DNA from 4 places in the Nocardia sp. NPDC059240 genome. Region 3 is predicted to be linked to each of the others. Evidence: riboswitches for the same ligand, from Rfam matches in the RefSeq annotation. Region 3 holds a riboswitch; each other region holds the start of a gene.
What was found. A riboswitch is a leader RNA that binds a small molecule or an ion and turns the genes downstream of it on or off. The one in region 3 is predicted to bind magnesium.

Region 1 (4,209 bases), on a different contig from region 3:
AGATCCAGCATCAGGCTGCGCGGCGCGTCCGCGGATTCGGTGTCCTCCATGCGGAATCGCTCCGCCCACACCGTGAGCGGCCGCCAGAACAGTACATTGAGCCCGATGATCATCACGACCATCACGGCGATGGCCAGCAACACCCGCCCGATCTGCGAATCGGCGTTGGCGGTGGCGACATACGAGCCGATGCCCGGCAATACGTACTGGCGGTTGTTGACGCTGATGGCTTCGGCCGCGGTCAGGAAGAACCAGCCGCCGCCGAAACTCATCATCGCGTTCCACACCAGCGGGAACATGCCCGAGGGGACATCGACCCGCCAGAACCGTTGCCAGCGTGAGAGTCTCAGATTCCGGGCGGCCTCATCGAGTTCACGCGGCTGCGAGACCAGGCTGTGGTGGAACGCGAAGGTCATGTTCCACGCCTGCGAGGTGAAGATCGCGAAGATCGAGGCGCACTCGAGGCCCAGCGAGGAACCCGGGAACAGGGCGATGAACCCCGTCACCGTCACCGACAGGAAGCCCAGGATCGGCACCGACTGCAGAATGTCGAGCAGCGGCAGCAGCACTTTCTCCGCCCGCGGCAGCCGCGCGGCCGCGGTCGCGTAGACGAAGGTGAACAGGATCGACAGTCCCAGGGCCAGCAGCATGCGCAACAGTGACCGCGCGGCATAGTAGGGCAGCTCACCCGGATCGGTGGACACCGTTGTGGGCGCGGAATTCTCGTCGAAGGGCACGTGCATGCCCGCCGAGACCCGCACGATCAGCCAGATCAGAATGGCCGCGCCCGCGAACACCGCGATATCCGCCCACCGCGAGCGCGGCCTATCCAGCACGCCGCGGGTGGGATACGACCGCAGTGACGCGTTCACTGCTCGTCCTCCACCGGCATCGGAACCGTGCGCCACCCGACACTGGTCACCGACGGCTCCAAGCTCAACCGGCTCACCGCCGCCTCCATCTGCCGATCGTCGCGCCGGTCCCCGGTCAACTCCGCACGCACCTGCACCCGCCCGGGTTTGGTGTCGTGGCTCGAGATCGAATTGAGCTGAAAGTCGGTGCGCGTCAACGACTGCACCAGCAGCGCCCGCACATGCGCCTCGTGGTCGTCATCGGTGTCGGCGGTGAACGCATACAGGGCGACCTGCGCCTCGGGACCGTCGGTCACCGGACGATCCACCGTGCGCGCCACCGTGCGCAGCGCGGTGTTCACCACGACCACCGCCACCGTGCCCGCCACCGCGGTCGGATACATACCCGCACCCGCCAACGCGCCCACCGCGGCCGCACACCACAGGGTGGCGGCGGTATTGAGCCCGCGGATATTGAACCCGTCGCGCAGGATGACACCCGCGCCCAGGAACCCGATACCCGAAACGATCTGTGCCGCAACACGAGTCGGATCGGCGTCGCGCCCGCTGAAGCCGTGCGCGGACAACAGCACGAACAGTGTCGCCCCGGCGGCGACGAGCGCGTTGGTGCGCAATCCGGCCATCCGCGCCCGGAACTGGCGCTCGAACCCGATCACCGCACCCAACCCGACACCGGTGCCGAGGCGCAGCAGCATTTCCCACGTGGTCATTGCATTCTCCGAAACAGGGGAGGACGGCGCACGCTACAGATCAGACGCTCCCGATCGGACGCTACAGGGCGTGCGGTAGCGGGCGAGGGATTGCAGCGGTGTCGCCGAGTGAACGATTGGCTAACGGACTTCGATACGGTCCATCGGGCACGACCACCACCTCCTCGGCACAGCGCATACACATGCCAGGGGAGTGGGAACGGCGAAAACCGCCGATTCGGGTACCACCCCTCGTAAGACGTTCAGCACTCCACGGCGTAAACCCACCCGCGGGTGGGAGCCGGTCGGGGCTACCCCTTAACTCGGGGCAACCTGTCCTGATCCGGGGCGTCTCTCGACGTTCGGGATCGCCGGCCTGTATCCGTGAAGGAGCCTCAGCTAACGACGGCACCTTGCGGCGATGAGTAAACACCCGTGCCCGTCGATCGGCAAATCGATGTGACCGCCGTCGCGATGGAGGTGTTCGCGTGAACCAGCTCCCATCATTATTCCGACCGATCGGTCGGATTGTTACGGTGGGCAGGTCCGAACCCCGAACAGAGGAGCTCGCAGATGCCCATCATCAACGTCGGCTACCACCTCGGAGTGGTGGTCAGCGATCTTCGCGCAGCCATGGACGAACTCAGCGAACTGCTGGGCTCCGACTGGGGACCGATCGTGCCCAGCGGGCATCAGTCCGGGCCCGGCGACCCGGCCGATACCGCACCCCGGATGACCATCTCGCGGCAGGGGCCGCCGTATATCGAACTGCTGCAACGCACTCCGGGCACGGTGTGGGATACCCTCGGCCTGCACCACATCGGCTACTGGGCCGCGGACGCGCGAGCCGAATCCGAACGGATGGCCGCGCAAGGCTTCCCTCTCGAGGCGAGCGCCGTCGTGCTGCACGGCGACACCGAGCCCGGTGTCTACTACCACCGCACCGCCGACGGATTGCGCCTCGAACTGGTCGAATTCGGCCGCGGCGGACCGCCACTGGCCCAATATCTCGGCCTGCCCTCCGACTTCGAGATGCCGACCGATGCGGCCTGAACCGGCGTAATTCGCGGACTTCAGCCGCGATACACACCGCGATAGGCGTCGATGGTCTCGACCAGGTGATCCACGATCTGCTCACGCGTGGCGCGCAGCGTGCCGTTGAGCCAGGCCGAGAACATGCCCGCGTTGCCCGAGGCCATGGTGACCGCTGCCAGCCGCCGCTGCACGGGATCGTCGATATGGGCGAAGAGGTGGTCCTGGATCAGCCGGGTGAAGGCGGGCATGACCGCGATCGTGGTCTGCCCCAGCCCCGTCGAGGAATACGGCTCCACCAGGAACAGCCGCGATTTACGCGGATCCTCGAGGACCTTGTCCACCAAGGTTTCCGACAGCATGCGGTCGCGCACCGGATCGTCGACGACGGCGAAGGCGGTCATCGGATCCAGGAACTCCTCGGCGATCTGCCGGTAGAGCACGTCGAGCAGTTCGTCTCGGCTGGCGAAGGATTCGTAGAAGTAGCGGTCGGTCAGGGTGGCGCGGCGGCAGACCGCGCGCATGGTGACCGCGCCCGCCCCGGATTCGCCGATCAGATCCAGTGCGGCCTCGAGCAGCGCGGTCCGGCGCGCCTCACGGCGTTCGGTGAGGGTCGTTCCACCCCAGATGCGGGGCTCGGCGTCGGAGGGCGGTTGCTCGGTCTGCACCGGGTCAAGAGTAATGCCCGGGGCCGGGCGGGCATGCACACCCGGCCCCGGACCGATCGGTATTGATGAGCAGGCGGGTCAGCCGGTGACCACGCAGGCGCTGCCCAGATTGATGCCGGTGCCGACTGTCACCAGCGCCCACTGCGACCCGTTGTAGGACCAGGCCTGCACATAGTGCTGCCCCTTGGCCGTCGGCGTCCAGCTCGAGGTGGCGGTGCCGCCGGTGCCGAGACTGAACTGCTGCGGGTTGAAACTGCCCGACGCGCTGTCGTAGAGCCAGACGTATTCGTTGGGACTGCCGTTCACGGTGACCGTGTAGGAGCAGTTGGTGCCGTAGCCGCCACCGATGCTCGAACCGGTGGCCACCGTGACGCTGGTGACGTACGCCCCGGCGTCGGGTGCGGTGAGCACGAGTGCCGCGCCGGCGGCGGCGAAGGCGGTGAATGCGGTGAGGGCCGACTTCCGTGACCGGATCATCGTCGATCATCTCCCCAGATGAGGGTGAATGCGGGATCTGCGACGCCGTTGGCGCATAAGGGAAGTGTCAGCGTTCAGGGGACCCGACACGCGCGTATCGGACTACTCGTCCGGTAGTGACCGCCGCCGCGGCAGCCGCCATGATCGCCCGCAATCAACGGGTTTCGCCGCAATCGACGCGAAAACCTCGACGCCCCTAACGATCCCCTAATTCGTCCGTCCGATTCGCCGAATAGCTAACGTGCCGCTAACGTTCCGATTGTCCGAATCAGTGGGGAGCGGCAACGCGCAGACGCCCCCGCCGACGGGCACGGCGAGCCGGCTTCCCCGCGGCTCGCACCCGCGTTCCCGCCAGCACAGCGGGTGCCGCGAAACCCGGCGTCGCCGAACCGGACCCGATCCCGCGTTCGGTGACGCCGCCCGCACCGGTACCGGTGGCCGCGCCGATTGTGATCGACCACGATTCCCGCG
Region 2 (4,209 bases), on a different contig from region 3:
GCCGAGGACGCCGACCAGCGCGCCGACACCGAAACCGACCTCGATGGTGAGCGTGGACAGACCCGGGAAGAACACCGCCGCGGTCAGCGCCAGCGACAGCAGCACCAGCGACCACACGATGATTCCGGCGACGATGTTCTGGCGCACCGTGTTCACCCACGGCCCGAGCACCGCCTTGTCATTGCACAGCAGCACCAGGAACACCGTGGCCGAGGGCAGCAGGACACCGGCCAGCGCCTGCACGCCCTGGGTCAGCAGACCCAGCACATGGTCGGGGCTGAAGGACACCGCGCCCGCGACGGCCAGCAGCGCCGCGTAACCGAGGTAGAACGCCGGTGCCTCACTGACCTTCCAGTGCAGCGAGTGCCGCTTGCCGAGGGTGTCGCCGAGGGCGTACGTGGTGGCCAGGCCGACCGCGTTCGCGCCGATCAGCGAGGCATCCAACAGCAGCATGGCGAACAGCGCGCCGACCGTGGTGCCCATGTGATCGTGCAGGGACTGGGCCACAGCCCCGGCGTCGGTGAAGTTGCCGACCGCGTCGGTGCCCGCGAGACCGAAGGCCGCCGCGGCCATGATGGCCACCGCGCCGACCATGACGACCACGATGCCGACCCACAGATCGATGCGCTCGTAGCGGATCCAGCGCGGCGTGATGCGCTTGTCGACGATATTGGACTGCTGGAAGAACAGCTGCCAGGGCGCGACCGTGGTGCCGACGATGGAGACGATGAGCAGCAGCAGCGTCGAGTTCAGCCCGCCCGGGAAGGACGGCAGGAACCCGTGCGCCACCTCGGAGACCTTGGGGTGCACCAGGAATGCCAGCGGGAACATCACGATGTTCAGCGCGATCAGCCCGAACAGGAACCGCTCCCAGCGCCGGAACGAGCCGCCCGCCACCATGGCGAACAGCGTCACCGCCGCCAGCGGCACCGAGATCGCCTTGGGCAGGCCGAAATAGTTGAGCGCCATCGAGACACCGATGAACTCGGTGACGATGGTCAGCGCGTTCACGATGAACAGGTCGCCCACGCTGAACGCGCCCCAGAACTTGCCGAACCGATCGAAGATCAAGCGCGCGTGCCCGACCCCGGCGACCGCGCCGAGGCGCACCACCATCTCCTGGTTCACGTACAGCACCGGGATGAGCAGCACCAGCGTCCAGACCAGCGCCATGCCGTAGTTCTGTCCGGCCTGCGCATAGGTGGCGATGCCGCCGGCGTCGTTGTCGCCGACCATCACGATCAGGCCGGGGCCGATGATGGCCAGCAGCATGCGCAGGCGCTGGCCGCGGGTGCGGCCCTCGAGGGTGTCGTGCTGGCCGATGGAGCCCAGCGCGCCGACGATATCGCCGACGTGCGCACTGTCCATGACAGCACCGGTGGGACGGGCATCTACTGCGCCGGCGGGTGCGGCGACGGTGGTGGAGCGGCGGGAGCCGTTCGCGAAGAAGGCCATGGCCCTTCCCTCGCTTTCGATCATCGGGTGTATCGGCATGCGGAATACACCCGGCCGCCAAGCGATTTCGGGCACGGTGAACCGGTTCGAGGCACACGTCGGTCCGCGACCGGCGTCGGGACGACGCGGGGCGGAGCGGTGTGGGAACGGATCAGCCGGTGACCGGAATGCGGCAAGCCGGGGACGTGGGGATTCGGAAATCCATACTCGGATACGGACTATCGCCGGAACTCATTGTTCGTCCCTCACCTCCTTGCCGCCGGGACGTACGGGGACGTCGCTGCCGGGTGACCACCGTGTCACCGCCTGTGATGTCGCATCGCGCACGGCAAGAGGGGATTCGGGCACACACCTGTGGCGTCGCCCCGCACCCCTCTCGTCAGAGCTTCGGCACTGCACGACGTATCCGGGGGCTCGCGGCCCGGGGAAGCCACTTCGGATCACCCCTTAATCCGGGGTGATCTGTCCTAACCCTGGGCGTCTCTCGACGTCGTCGGATCAGTGGCCTGTGTTCGTACAGGAGCCTCGCCTAGCGAGGTGCTGACTGAGCAATGGTGGGCCTGGTCCTGGACGTTGTCAAATCCGGTCCGGTCGGTTCTCCGGAATCTTCTTGCGCCGCAAGCCGGTCCGCGGACGGTGTCGGTGACCCCTTTTTGAAATCCAGGTGAACGGCAAGAATATTCGCCGCGCAACGGGGTCTGAATATGTGTATCGAGTCACTAAAGGGCAAATGTCCATTGCTGCCCCTGAGAACAGACTTAAAGTTTGCTTGTCAATAACTGAACCTGCGATGAGTTCTGATGACGCGGGCCTATTAAATCGAGGTAAATCAAGTGCGCAAGAGCGGATTAGCCGCGGTTACCGCATTGGTGGCCGCCGTCACAGCAATTACAGCGGGAACGGTGAATGCCGATCCCACCACCGGTGATGTGGGTGCCATCCACTACACGGCATCGGCCACCGACCGGACCGCGACCATCACCACCGATATCGGATCCATGGACGTCGACAACGGCGTCTTCAAGATCCACGGTGCCGATGGCTCGGTAGTTGCTGGACAAGAACTCACCTTCCGTGTCGACGATTTCGTATTCCCCATCGCGGCCGAAATCCGTGGCCTGACCGCCACTCTGACACCGCAGTTCGATATGCAGCACGCCGTCTATCAGCCGGTCGCCCTGCCGTTCGAGGACACCGCTCCGTGGAAGACTCCGTACGACCGTGAGCAGGCGGCCTGGAACCGCATGAAGGACACCATCTCCGTCGGCGCGACCATCGGCACGCTGGTCGGCGGCATCGGCGGCGCGGCCGTCGGGTGTGCCCTGGGCGGCATCGCCGTGGGAGCCGGCGCGTCGCTGGCCACCGGCATTATCGGCGGTCTGTTCTTCTTCCTGCCGGGTGCCGTCGTCGGCTGCCTCGCGGGTGCCGCGGCCATGGGCGCCCTGGGTGCGATCGCGGGCATGATCCTCGTCACGGCCCCCGTCGCCATCGCCGCCGCTGTCCAGTACTTCACCACCATCAACCAGCCCTTCGTCCCGGCTCCGACGAAGTAGTCGCCGTGGGCTCGGGCCCCGGTCGTGTCGATGAGGGCGCGACCGGGGCCTTCGTCTATGCCGGGCCGTCTTCGTGGATCGGGTCGGGCAGGGTCCAGCGCTCAGCGCGCTTCGGATGCAGGTAGAGCGCGTAGTACAGGTAGCCCGCGGCCATGGCCGCCGCCGCGAACGCGATCTGCTGCCAGTCGTCGCGGCCCAGGCTGTAGGCCGAGTAGAGCATCACCGCGATGACGATCACCGGCGGCAACGGCCACAACGGCATGCGATAGCCACCCCGGATCTCGCTGCCTGCCAGCCGGATTCGCAGCGCCGAGAGCGCCACGAACAGATACACCAGCACCAGACCCGCACCGGTGGCCACGATGAGCCAGTGCATCGGCAGCAGTGCGGCGGCCAGCACCGCGAGCGCACCCACCACCAGGGTCGCCACCACCGGGGTGTGCAGGCGCGGATGCACCGCGCCCAGGGCCCGATCGATCGGATCCGGCCAGCTGCGATCGCGGGCCGAGGCGAACAGCAGGCGCGCGATCTGCAGGATGATCGCGATGACGGCGTTCACGATGGCGATCGCGATCCCCACGCTCACCGCGGTATTCACCGCCGAACCGCCACGGGCGGTGAGGAAGTAGTTCATCGGTGCGTCGCTGTGCAGCAGGTCGGTGAGCGACGGCGCGCCCAGCACCACGGCGGCCAGCGGCAGGATCTCGATGGCGACCGTGGCAGCCAGGCAGATCATGATCACGCGGCCGATCGTGCGGGTGGCGTTGCGCGTCTCCTCCGCGTAGTAGACCGCCGCGCCGTAACCGTTGTAGGCGAACAACGCCACCGGGATGAGCGTCGCCAGGGATCCGATGCCCACGTTCGCCAGGCCGTCCGAGCCGATGGTCTGCGCGTGCACGAAGGTGGCCGGACCGCGCTCGACATGTGTCGCGCCCAGCGCGACGAGTACCGCGATGGCCGAAACCTCCACGCACAGAAAGACTCCGGTGACCCAGGCGTTCGCCTTGATATTGAGCAGCGCGACCACCGTGGTCACCGCGATGACACCCACGCCGACCCATTTCCCGCCGAGACTGGGAATCGCGACGCTGAGATAGTCGCCGGTGCCGAGTGCGATCACCGCGATGATCAGGACCCCGTTCACCAGCGTCAGCACGAAGATGGCGAAGCCGCTGGACCGTCCCAACAGTCTTGCCGCCCA
Region 3 (4,209 bases):
ATCGGGTGCGGCACTGGCGACTGTGCTCGGCTGGCCCGCGGCCGGAGTGGCCGGCTCGATGGTCGTCTCCATGTCCGGGTGGTTGTGGCATCCGAACAAGCCGCAGCAAGACGCGGTCGCCGCCGCCATCGCCGCGATCGACCGGTCTCTCGAACGACCGGCCGTGGCCGATCGGCAGGAAGCCACCGCGGCACTCGTCGCGGCCTGGGCCGCCCTGCACGACGCGGGCACCGTCGCGATACCCGAGGATCCACTCGTGACGGCCTTACTCGCCGCCAATCGCCGGTTCGCGGGAGTCGTGAACCCCGATTTCCTCCCCAACGACACCGCGATCCCGCTGTCGCGACCCGGGCCCGGCTACCTCCTCGCCCGGACCTGGTCACCGCACTCGAGGGCGACGATCACCACCGCACGACTCGTCGTCGCGGCGACGCTGGCGGCCGTGCTGTGCACCGCGCTGCCGCTGGACCGGCCCGATTGGGCGATCCTGACGGTCGCGCTCGTCCTCGGTGGTGCGCCCGCACGTGCGGACGGGACCATCCGGGCGCTGCACCGATTGGCGGGCACCGTACTCGGCATCGGCGTGCTCGGCGGCCTGATCCGACTGTCTCCCAGCGGATTCTGGGTCATCGTCGTGCTCACCGTGCTGCTGTTTCTCATCGACTTCCTGGCCGCCGGGAACTACGCGCTCGCCGCCGCGTTCATCACTCCCGCCGCACTGCTGGTCGGCGTGCGCGGTGATCTCACCGGCGACCTCACCCCGCTGCTGCGCGATCGCCTGCTCGAGACTGCGATCGGCGCGGCGCTCGCCATCGCGGCGCTCTGGCTGATCGCTCCGCGCGCGCATCGTCGCGGCATGCTGTGGATGCAGGGTCGCGTCTCTGCCGCCTCGGCGAAACTGCTTGCACTGCTGCGCGATACCCCACCCGACAACCCGCGCGCCATGCGCCTGCGCCGCGATCTGCAATACGAACTCGCCGGCGCCGCGGTCGCCATCACCGTCGCCGCTCGCACCGAGCCGGCCTGGACTCGCACCCATCGGGACGAATACCTGCGTCGTGAACGCCACGGTGTCGCCCTGCTGATCGCCTGCTGGCACACCCCGCCCGGCCACCTGCTCACCGGCATCGACGAGCGAATGCCGGACCTGCCGTGAACACCGGGCGCTAGGCGACCGTGGTGGATGGCGCCGTGCGCAGCACGGTGAGACCGGCGGTGACGGCGGAACCGGCTGCGCTCCAGCTGATTCCGGCGGGTTGAGTGGTGAGGACGACCACCAGGTAGCGCAGGGGCTGGTTGGGAGCGGCCGCCACGAGGCCGGTGGTGTTCATGGTCGTGGAGGCGTTCATCATCATCCACCCCTGTTTGACCGCGGTGGGGACACCGGGAAAGACGGTGGGGATGCCGAAGGACTGGTCGGTGCCGTCGGCGGCGATTCGGGTGCTGTGGAGCAGGCCGTTCAGGATGACCTGGCGGTCCGGTTCCGGGACCGCGGTGGTGAGGTAGTGGTAGATGGCGACGACATCCGCCGGGGTGGTGCGGGTTTCGCCCCATTCCGAGGAGTCCTCCGGCAGTTGGGTACCGGTGAGACCGATCCGGTCGATCATGCGGCTCACGATGTCGGTGCCGCCGCCCGTACACCACAGCTCGTCGGCGATGTCGTCGTCACTGGTCGCGAGCATGCGTTCCAGCCGGGCGGGGTCGGCTGAATTCGCTTGCGGGCCTTGGCCGTGCAGGGCATCGAGCGCGATCAGCAATTTGACCACGGATGCGGTGTAGAACGACTGATCGGCGCCGAGGGCCGCGACCACACTGCCGGTACCGGTGTCGATGACATCGATGCCGACTTCGGTACCGGGAGAGGCGTCCTGGATCGCGGACTGCATCTGCCGGGCCAGTTCCGCGGGTGGCAACGTGGCCGGAACCGCGGGCCACGCGGGACTCGCAGGCGCGGCCGACGCCGCGAGGGGCGCGGCCTGCGCGGCGACGAAGGCGAGCAGGCCCGCCGCGACACTCAGCCGCCACGGCCGAAATGCGCTGGTGGGGCGCGCGATCGCGCCGGCGGTATGGATGCGCATGAGTATTGCTTTCGTGCTTCGAGTCGGGATTTGTGGTGCACGAATTCGCGGCCTGCCGACTACGCAGGTCGCATCGGAATTCGTTGTTTCGCTAGCCCCTCAGATCAGGGCTGCGGCACTGCATGACATTTCCCGTTGTCCGGGAAGTCACCCGACTGAATTGGGCAGTAGCTTGACATCACATGTATTGGAAGTCAATCCGTGTGACCGCCCTTACCGGCGCGCCTACTGCCGATGTGGCTATAGTTTGTGGTGCACCTCGTTAGGTGAGGCTCCTTTTCGAACACAGGCCACTGATCTCACGACGTCGAGAGACGCCCAAGATCAGGACAGATCTTCCCGGCTTAAGGGTTGATCCCAAGTGGCTTCCCGCCGAATTTCCGGTCGGGATACGTCGTTCAGTGCCGAAGCTCAACGTGTGGGGTTGCGCGCGGCACATGGGCTTTCGCGCAAACACTCCTTCGTGCGTTCACTGAGACCTGTCCAGTCCCTAGGTAGGTGTACGAATGAAGAACCTGATGACCTGCGTTCCGGTGGCCGGAGGCGGCACCGAGCGGACCCCGGTGGAGAATCTGCTGCTCACCCGCGGTGTCCTGCTGGCGAACAATATCCGTTTCCTGCTGATCAGGACCGCGGACGGCACCCCTGCGCTCGCGCTGGGCGAGCAGTTCCGGGGACTGGTGGCGCCGCTGCTGCGCGTCGACGGCGGCCCGGGCGCCATCACGATCGAGTACTGGGATTTCGGCCCCGAGGAAGTGCGTTGTCCACGCCCGAATGCCTTGACCCGCACCAGTTTTCCCGCCGCCGACCTGGAACTGTCCACGATCCGGCGGTTCGGCTGCGACTGGGTGTCGCCCGAGGGGATGTTCGAGCCGCACGCCGGCGATATCGGATTCCCCATCGACCTCGTGTTCTCCTGGGTCGACGGCAATGACCCGGCGCTGGCCGCGCGACGCACCGCGGCCGCGGTCGGCGTCGCTTTCGGCGAGGGCGACGCCGCACCGGCGCGCACCCGACAGATCGATGAGCTGCGCTTCGCGCTGCGATCCGTGCACGAATACGCGCCGTGGGTGCGCCGCATCTTCATCGCCACCGATTCGACGCCGCCGCGCTGGCTCGCCGACGATCCGAAGGTGACGATTGTTCGTGCGGCAGAACACTTTTCGGATCCGAGCAGCCTGCCGACCTTCAACTCGCACGCGATCGAGTCACAGCTGCAACACATTCCGGGGTTGAGCGAGCACTTCATCTACGCCAACGACGACATGTTCTTCGGGCGTCCCGTGTCGCCGGAGATGTTCTTCACCTCCGGTGGCATCAGCCGCTTCGTCGAATCCGATCTGCGCATCGGCACCGGGCCGAACACCGAGCAGCGCAGCGGATTCGAGAACGGGGCTCGCGTGAACCGGAAACTGCTGCAGGATCGATTCGGGCAGGTGATCACCCGCCACCTCGAACACGCGCCGACCCCGCTGCGCCGCAGCGTGCTGCTGGAGATGGAGCGGGAGTTCCCCGCGGATTTCGCCCGGACACAGGCCAGCCCGTTCCGCTCCAGCACCGATATCTCGGTGACGAACTCGCTCTTCCACTACTACGCCCTGCTGACCGGTCGCGCGGTACGGCACGAAACCGCGTGGGTGCGCTACGTCGACACCACGACCTTCGACGGGCTCGATCAGCTCGGCATCCTGTCGGTGCGCCGCGACGCGGACTTCTTCTGCCTCAACGACAGCAGCTTCCCCGAGGTGGAGGAATCCCACCGCACGTCGCGGGTGCGGTGCTTCCTGGAGCACTACTTCCCCCGCCCCGCACCCTGGGAGCGCACCGCCGCCGAGCTGATCGACACGGCGGCGGAGTCCGGCACCTTCGCCGCGTAGCCGGGTGGGCGGTCAGCCTCGACCGAGCTGTACCGCCTTGACCACCAACAGGATCGCGCCGATCACGAGGTAGCCACGCAACGCCAGCATCCCGAGTTTGGTACCGGCCGACCAGGTGACCGGTTCGAGCAGGGCCAGGGGCGGCATCCGCCAATGTTCCTTCTCGGACCGGTCGAACACGGGGGCCGGGGCGGGAGCCGGGGCGCGCCGTTGCAGATAGCGCAGTACCCCGACCGTCACCACCGCGAGCACGG
Region 4 (4,209 bases), on a different contig from region 3:
CAGTACATGCCGCCGAAGTTCCGGACCACCAATCGTTCGATCTGGTAACCGAATTGGCCCGCGACCTGAACCTCGCGGGAAAGCGTGTCGTCTCGCAGCCAGGCATAGGTGAGGTCGACCGCACCACCGCCCGCGTTGACGGCGGTCCAGTCGCAGATGGTGGGCTCGCTGAGCCGCTTCATACCGGTGACATTGATGGCGCTCGCCAGCTTCTGATCTTCCAATGGTCCGCAACCGGCCAGGAAGTTCGGATCCGAGGACACGCGCGCATCGTCCTGTTTGCCCCCGTGCGAGCAGCCGGTCACCGTGGCGATCAGCAACGCCGCCACCGCGATTCGGGAGTACCAGCGTGCCATCAGCCCTGTCCCGCCTGTTGCAACGTGGCCGCGGCCAGCGCTTCGACGCCCGGGCAGGACTGGGTGTTCGAACCGCCGGGCACGGTGTGCCGCACCGTCCAGTCGATGAAGTCGGTATCGCCGAACGCGACCGCCACCTCACACCCGCTCGCGTCCCGCCATTCGATCCCGGCCTGCCCCGCGACCTGAACGGTGGCGGGCTTGCCGGTGGTCACCTGGGTGCGGCGTTCCTCGAGCGAACTGCCCCGGAACCAGTGGAAGATCACCGCGTCGCCACCGCTGCCCGGCTGCCATACGCAACTCAGGGCATTCACCGACACCCGAGCCGGATCGGCGAGCCCCGCCTGCCGCCCGACCTCCGCGTCCGACACCCCACCGCAGAGCCCGATCGTATTCGGTGACGCCAGTACCGCTTTGGGCGCGGCACTCGTGGTCGTGGCCGCCTGCGGCGTCGAGGTGCCGCCGCAGCCCGCGACCGCCACCCCGATCAGGGCGATCCCTGCCGCCACGCCCACCGCTCTCATCACGCCGACCAGCGTAGGCGAACGCCACCGGTCGTGCGATCCACGCCACGATCGAATATGAATTTTGACAATTCACAGGACATTAACTACGTTCGATGTCGCACCTCGATAGGCGAGGCTCCTGTACGAACACAGGCCACTGATCTGACGACGTCGAGAGACGCCCAAGGTTAGGACAGATTTCCCCGGATTAAGGGGTTATCCAAAGTGGCTTTCCCGCGGAAGCGGAATACGTCGCACAGTGCCAAAACTCTGACGAGAGGGTGTTCGTCCCGTTCCGGTTTCGCCGGACGACCTTCCCCCGTGTGCGCTGTCGTATCGCGTTCAACCAGTTTGAGGAGGTCGGGGCAGCCAGATGACGCCCTCTGACAGTCCGGAGTCTCCGGGCCGGCCCCTCCGCCTGCGAGCGGGCCACTAAACATATCGACGTCGCGTCGCCTCGACGCGCGTAAATCCACCGATATTCCGGTGCCGCACACTGCGCGGTTCCGTGATATTCGCATGCCGATTTCCGACTGAATTCGGAATTCCGCCAATGCCATATGCCGTCCGCGCAATCGTGCGCGACGGAATTCACCGCTGCCCGCAATACCGTGCCGGGCGGCGGCAGATGAGGGGACACCATCCTGATGAGAATTCGCATGTTCGCCTGGCTGGCCGCGTTGACCAGCGCCGCCCTGCTGACCACGCACGCCACCGCGCACGCCGAACCCGCGGCCATCGAGGCCCGGGCCACGATCGTCGATCGGACGGTCCAACTGCACACCGACGCGGGCTCGCTGCGGGTCGATCACGACCGCCTGCAGATCCTCGACCCCGCCGGGATCGTCGTGAGCTCGCTGCCGTTGCAGCTGGCCAAGCAGGGCACCATGTACCCGATCGATGCCCGAATCGACGGCAACACGGCCGTTCTCGCGCCGCGCCCCGACCGGGCCCGGCCGCTCACCGACGAGGAGCGCGCCCAGACCGAACAGGCCGTCGGCGCACCCGTGCGGACCTTCGATCTGAGTCCGATCAGCGACAGCGACAGCCCCGAGGATCGCTTCAACAATGCGATGGGCCACGTCAACACCGAGATCGGTGCGGCCGTCGCGGTGGCCACACTGCTCGGAGCCGTCATCGGCGGCCCGCTCGGGTGCCTGTTCGCCGGTGCACTCACCACCGTCGCGGCCGGTCCGGTGGGCGCGATCGTCGGCTGTCTGGCCGGGGCGGTCATCGGCGCGGGCATGGGGGTCGTGGTGTTCAACGTGCTCATCGGCGTGCCCGCGCTGATCGGGTCGGCGATCCACTTCTTCAATGTCGTGAACGCGCCGCCGGCCGCCGAATGAGGTAACAGACATGACTCTGCAAATTGCAATCCCCAACAGCCCCAAGACAACTCCCGAGGTCCGCCGGGCCCGCAACGGGCTGCGCCCGGCCGACTATCTGCTGCTGGCCGCCGGCGTGGTGCTGACGGTGTTGGTGGTCAAGCTCTTTCGCGACATCTCGGTGCCGTGGATGCCGGGCGACAGCCCCGACACCGTCTCCACCGATCCAGCGAACCTGCCCTACTACGCGGCGCGCACCACGCTGCGGATGTTCGCCGGGCTGGTCGCGTCCCTCATCTTCACGCTCGTCGTCGGCCAGTGGGCCGCGCACTCCCGGCGCGCGGAGAAGGTGCTCATCCCGTTGCTCGACATTCTGCAGTCGGTGCCGGTGCTGGCGCTGGTATCGATCACGGTGACGGCGTTCATCGCGCTGTTCCCGGGCTCGTATCTGGGCGCGGAGGCGGCGTGCGTGTTCGCCATCTTCACCGCGATGGCCTGGAACATGACCTTCGCCTACTATCAGGCCCTCCGGAATATGCCGCGTGAGCTGGACGAATCGGCGCGCATGATGCGGCTGACCCGCTGGCAGCGGCTGACCCGGGTCGAGATTCCCGCGGCCATGATCCCCATGGTCTGGAACGGCATGATGAGTTTCGGCGGGGCCTGGTTCATGCTGGCGTCCTCGGAGGTCATCAGCGTGTCCGGCAATGATCAGGCGCTGCCCGGCATGGGTTCGTTCATCGCCGCCGCGACGTCGGAGGCCGCGGTCGGCAAGCTCATGATCGGCGCTGTCGTCATGGTCGCCACCATCGTGCTGGTGAACGTGCTGTTCTGGCGGCCGTTCACGGCCTGGTCGGAGCGATTCCGGGTGGAGCACACCGAATCCGCGCAGGCTCCACGCAGTCTGGTGCTGGATCTGTTGCGGCGCACCACGATTCCCACTCGGATCGCGACCCGGTTGCGGCCGGTCGGCGAGGGCATCGATCGCAGCATGCGGATCTTCGGGCGCGCCACCCGCTCGCCCTACGACGCCAAGCGCGGCAGCCTGGCCGGGGATGCGGTGTTCTTCGCCGTGCTGTTCGCGGCGCTGGGCTGGGGCGCGTGGACGCTGGCCCGATACTTCGAGCGCACAGTCGGTTTCGCCGAGTTCGGGCCCGCCTCGCTGATGGGTCTGGCCAGCCTCAGCCGGGTGGCGGTGCTGCTGGTCTTCTCCACCATCGTGTGGGTGCCGGTCGGCGTGTGGATCGGCATGAATCCGCGCATCTGCCGGTTCGCGCAACCGGTGGTGCAGGTGATGGCGAGTTTCCCGGCCCAGTTCCTGTACATCTTCGTGGTCGCGGGACTGACCTACACCGGCATCTCGCTCAATATCGGCGGCACCGTGCTGATGGCGCTGGGCGCGCAGTGGTACGTGCTGTTCAACGTGATCGCGGCCGCCGGGCAGATCCCCACCGATCTGCGCGAGGCCATGGACGATCTGGGCGTGCACGGGCGGGAACGCTGGAAGTCGTTGATCCTGCCCGCGATCGCCCCCGGCTATGTGGTCGGTGCGATCACCGCGTTCGGCGGTGCGTGGAACGCCACGCTCGTCGGCGAGGTCGTCGAATCCGGCGGCACGCACCTGGAGGCCTTCGGTCTGGGCGCGTACATCACCAATGCCACCACCAACGATCAATTCGCGAAGGTGCTGCTCGGCACGCTCGTGATGTCCGTGGTGACCGTGGCCATCAACCGCCTGGTCTGGCGGCGACTACAGCGCACCGCCGAGACCCGGTACGCGCTCGTCTAGAAAGGAGGACGCCATGTCCGCACCCGTCATCACCGTGGATCGCGTCACCAAGAACTTCACCAACCCGTCCGGCGAACAGCTGGCGGTTCTGTCCGATGTCCGCATGGAACTGCGGGAGGGCGAAATCGTCGCGCTGCTCGGCAAATCCGGCTCCGGCAAGTCCACGCTCATGCGCATCATCGCCGGGCTGGTGCAGCCGTCGGCCGGGACCGCGCGGCTGCGCGAGACCGAGA

Region 1: linked by a shared signal. The riboswitch ahead of ACFXHA_RS00435 (MgtC/SapB family protein) and the one ahead of ACFXHA_RS19950 (stealth conserved region 3 domain-containing protein) in region 3 are both predicted to bind magnesium.
Region 2: linked by a shared signal. The riboswitch ahead of ACFXHA_RS16460 (NRAMP family divalent metal transporter) and the one ahead of ACFXHA_RS19950 (stealth conserved region 3 domain-containing protein) in region 3 are both predicted to bind magnesium.
Region 4: linked by a shared signal. The riboswitch ahead of ACFXHA_RS26385 (hypothetical protein) and the one ahead of ACFXHA_RS19950 (stealth conserved region 3 domain-containing protein) in region 3 are both predicted to bind magnesium.

Annotation. Positions count from the first base shown of each region.
Region 1 covers NZ_JBHZAC010000001.1:92,075-96,283, forward strand. The annotation lists gene ACFXHA_RS00430 (ABC transporter permease) at 1-872, opposite strand, end outside; gene ACFXHA_RS00435 (MgtC/SapB family protein) at 869-1,582, opposite strand; M-box (ykoK) riboswitch at 1,802-1,975, opposite strand; gene ACFXHA_RS00440 (VOC family protein) at 2,135-2,614, shown strand; gene ACFXHA_RS00445 (TetR/AcrR family transcriptional regulator) at 2,635-3,261, opposite strand; gene ACFXHA_RS00450 (hypothetical protein) at 3,340-3,738, opposite strand.
Region 2 covers NZ_JBHZAC010000004.1:387,370-391,578, reverse strand. The annotation lists gene ACFXHA_RS16460 (NRAMP family divalent metal transporter) at 1-1,455, opposite strand, end outside; M-box (ykoK) riboswitch at 1,820-1,999, opposite strand; gene ACFXHA_RS16455 (hypothetical protein) at 2,289-3,008, shown strand; gene ACFXHA_RS16450 (APC family permease) at 3,064-4,209, opposite strand, start outside.
Region 3 covers NZ_JBHZAC010000005.1:257,587-261,795, forward strand. The annotation lists gene ACFXHA_RS19940 (FUSC family protein) at 1-1,156, shown strand, start outside; gene ACFXHA_RS19945 (hypothetical protein) at 1,167-2,078, opposite strand; M-box (ykoK) riboswitch at 2,330-2,508, shown strand; gene ACFXHA_RS19950 (stealth conserved region 3 domain-containing protein) at 2,585-3,955, shown strand; gene ACFXHA_RS19955 (Nramp family divalent metal transporter) at 3,968-4,209, opposite strand, start outside.
Region 4 covers NZ_JBHZAC010000007.1:277,329-281,537, reverse strand. The annotation lists gene ACFXHA_RS26395 (DUF3558 domain-containing protein) at 1-356, opposite strand, end outside; gene ACFXHA_RS26390 (DUF3558 family protein) at 356-880, opposite strand; M-box (ykoK) riboswitch at 978-1,150, shown strand; gene ACFXHA_RS26385 (hypothetical protein) at 1,510-2,208, shown strand; gene ACFXHA_RS26380 (ABC transporter permease) at 2,219-3,976, shown strand; gene ACFXHA_RS26375 (nitrate/sulfonate/bicarbonate ABC transporter ATP-binding protein) at 3,990-4,209, shown strand, end outside.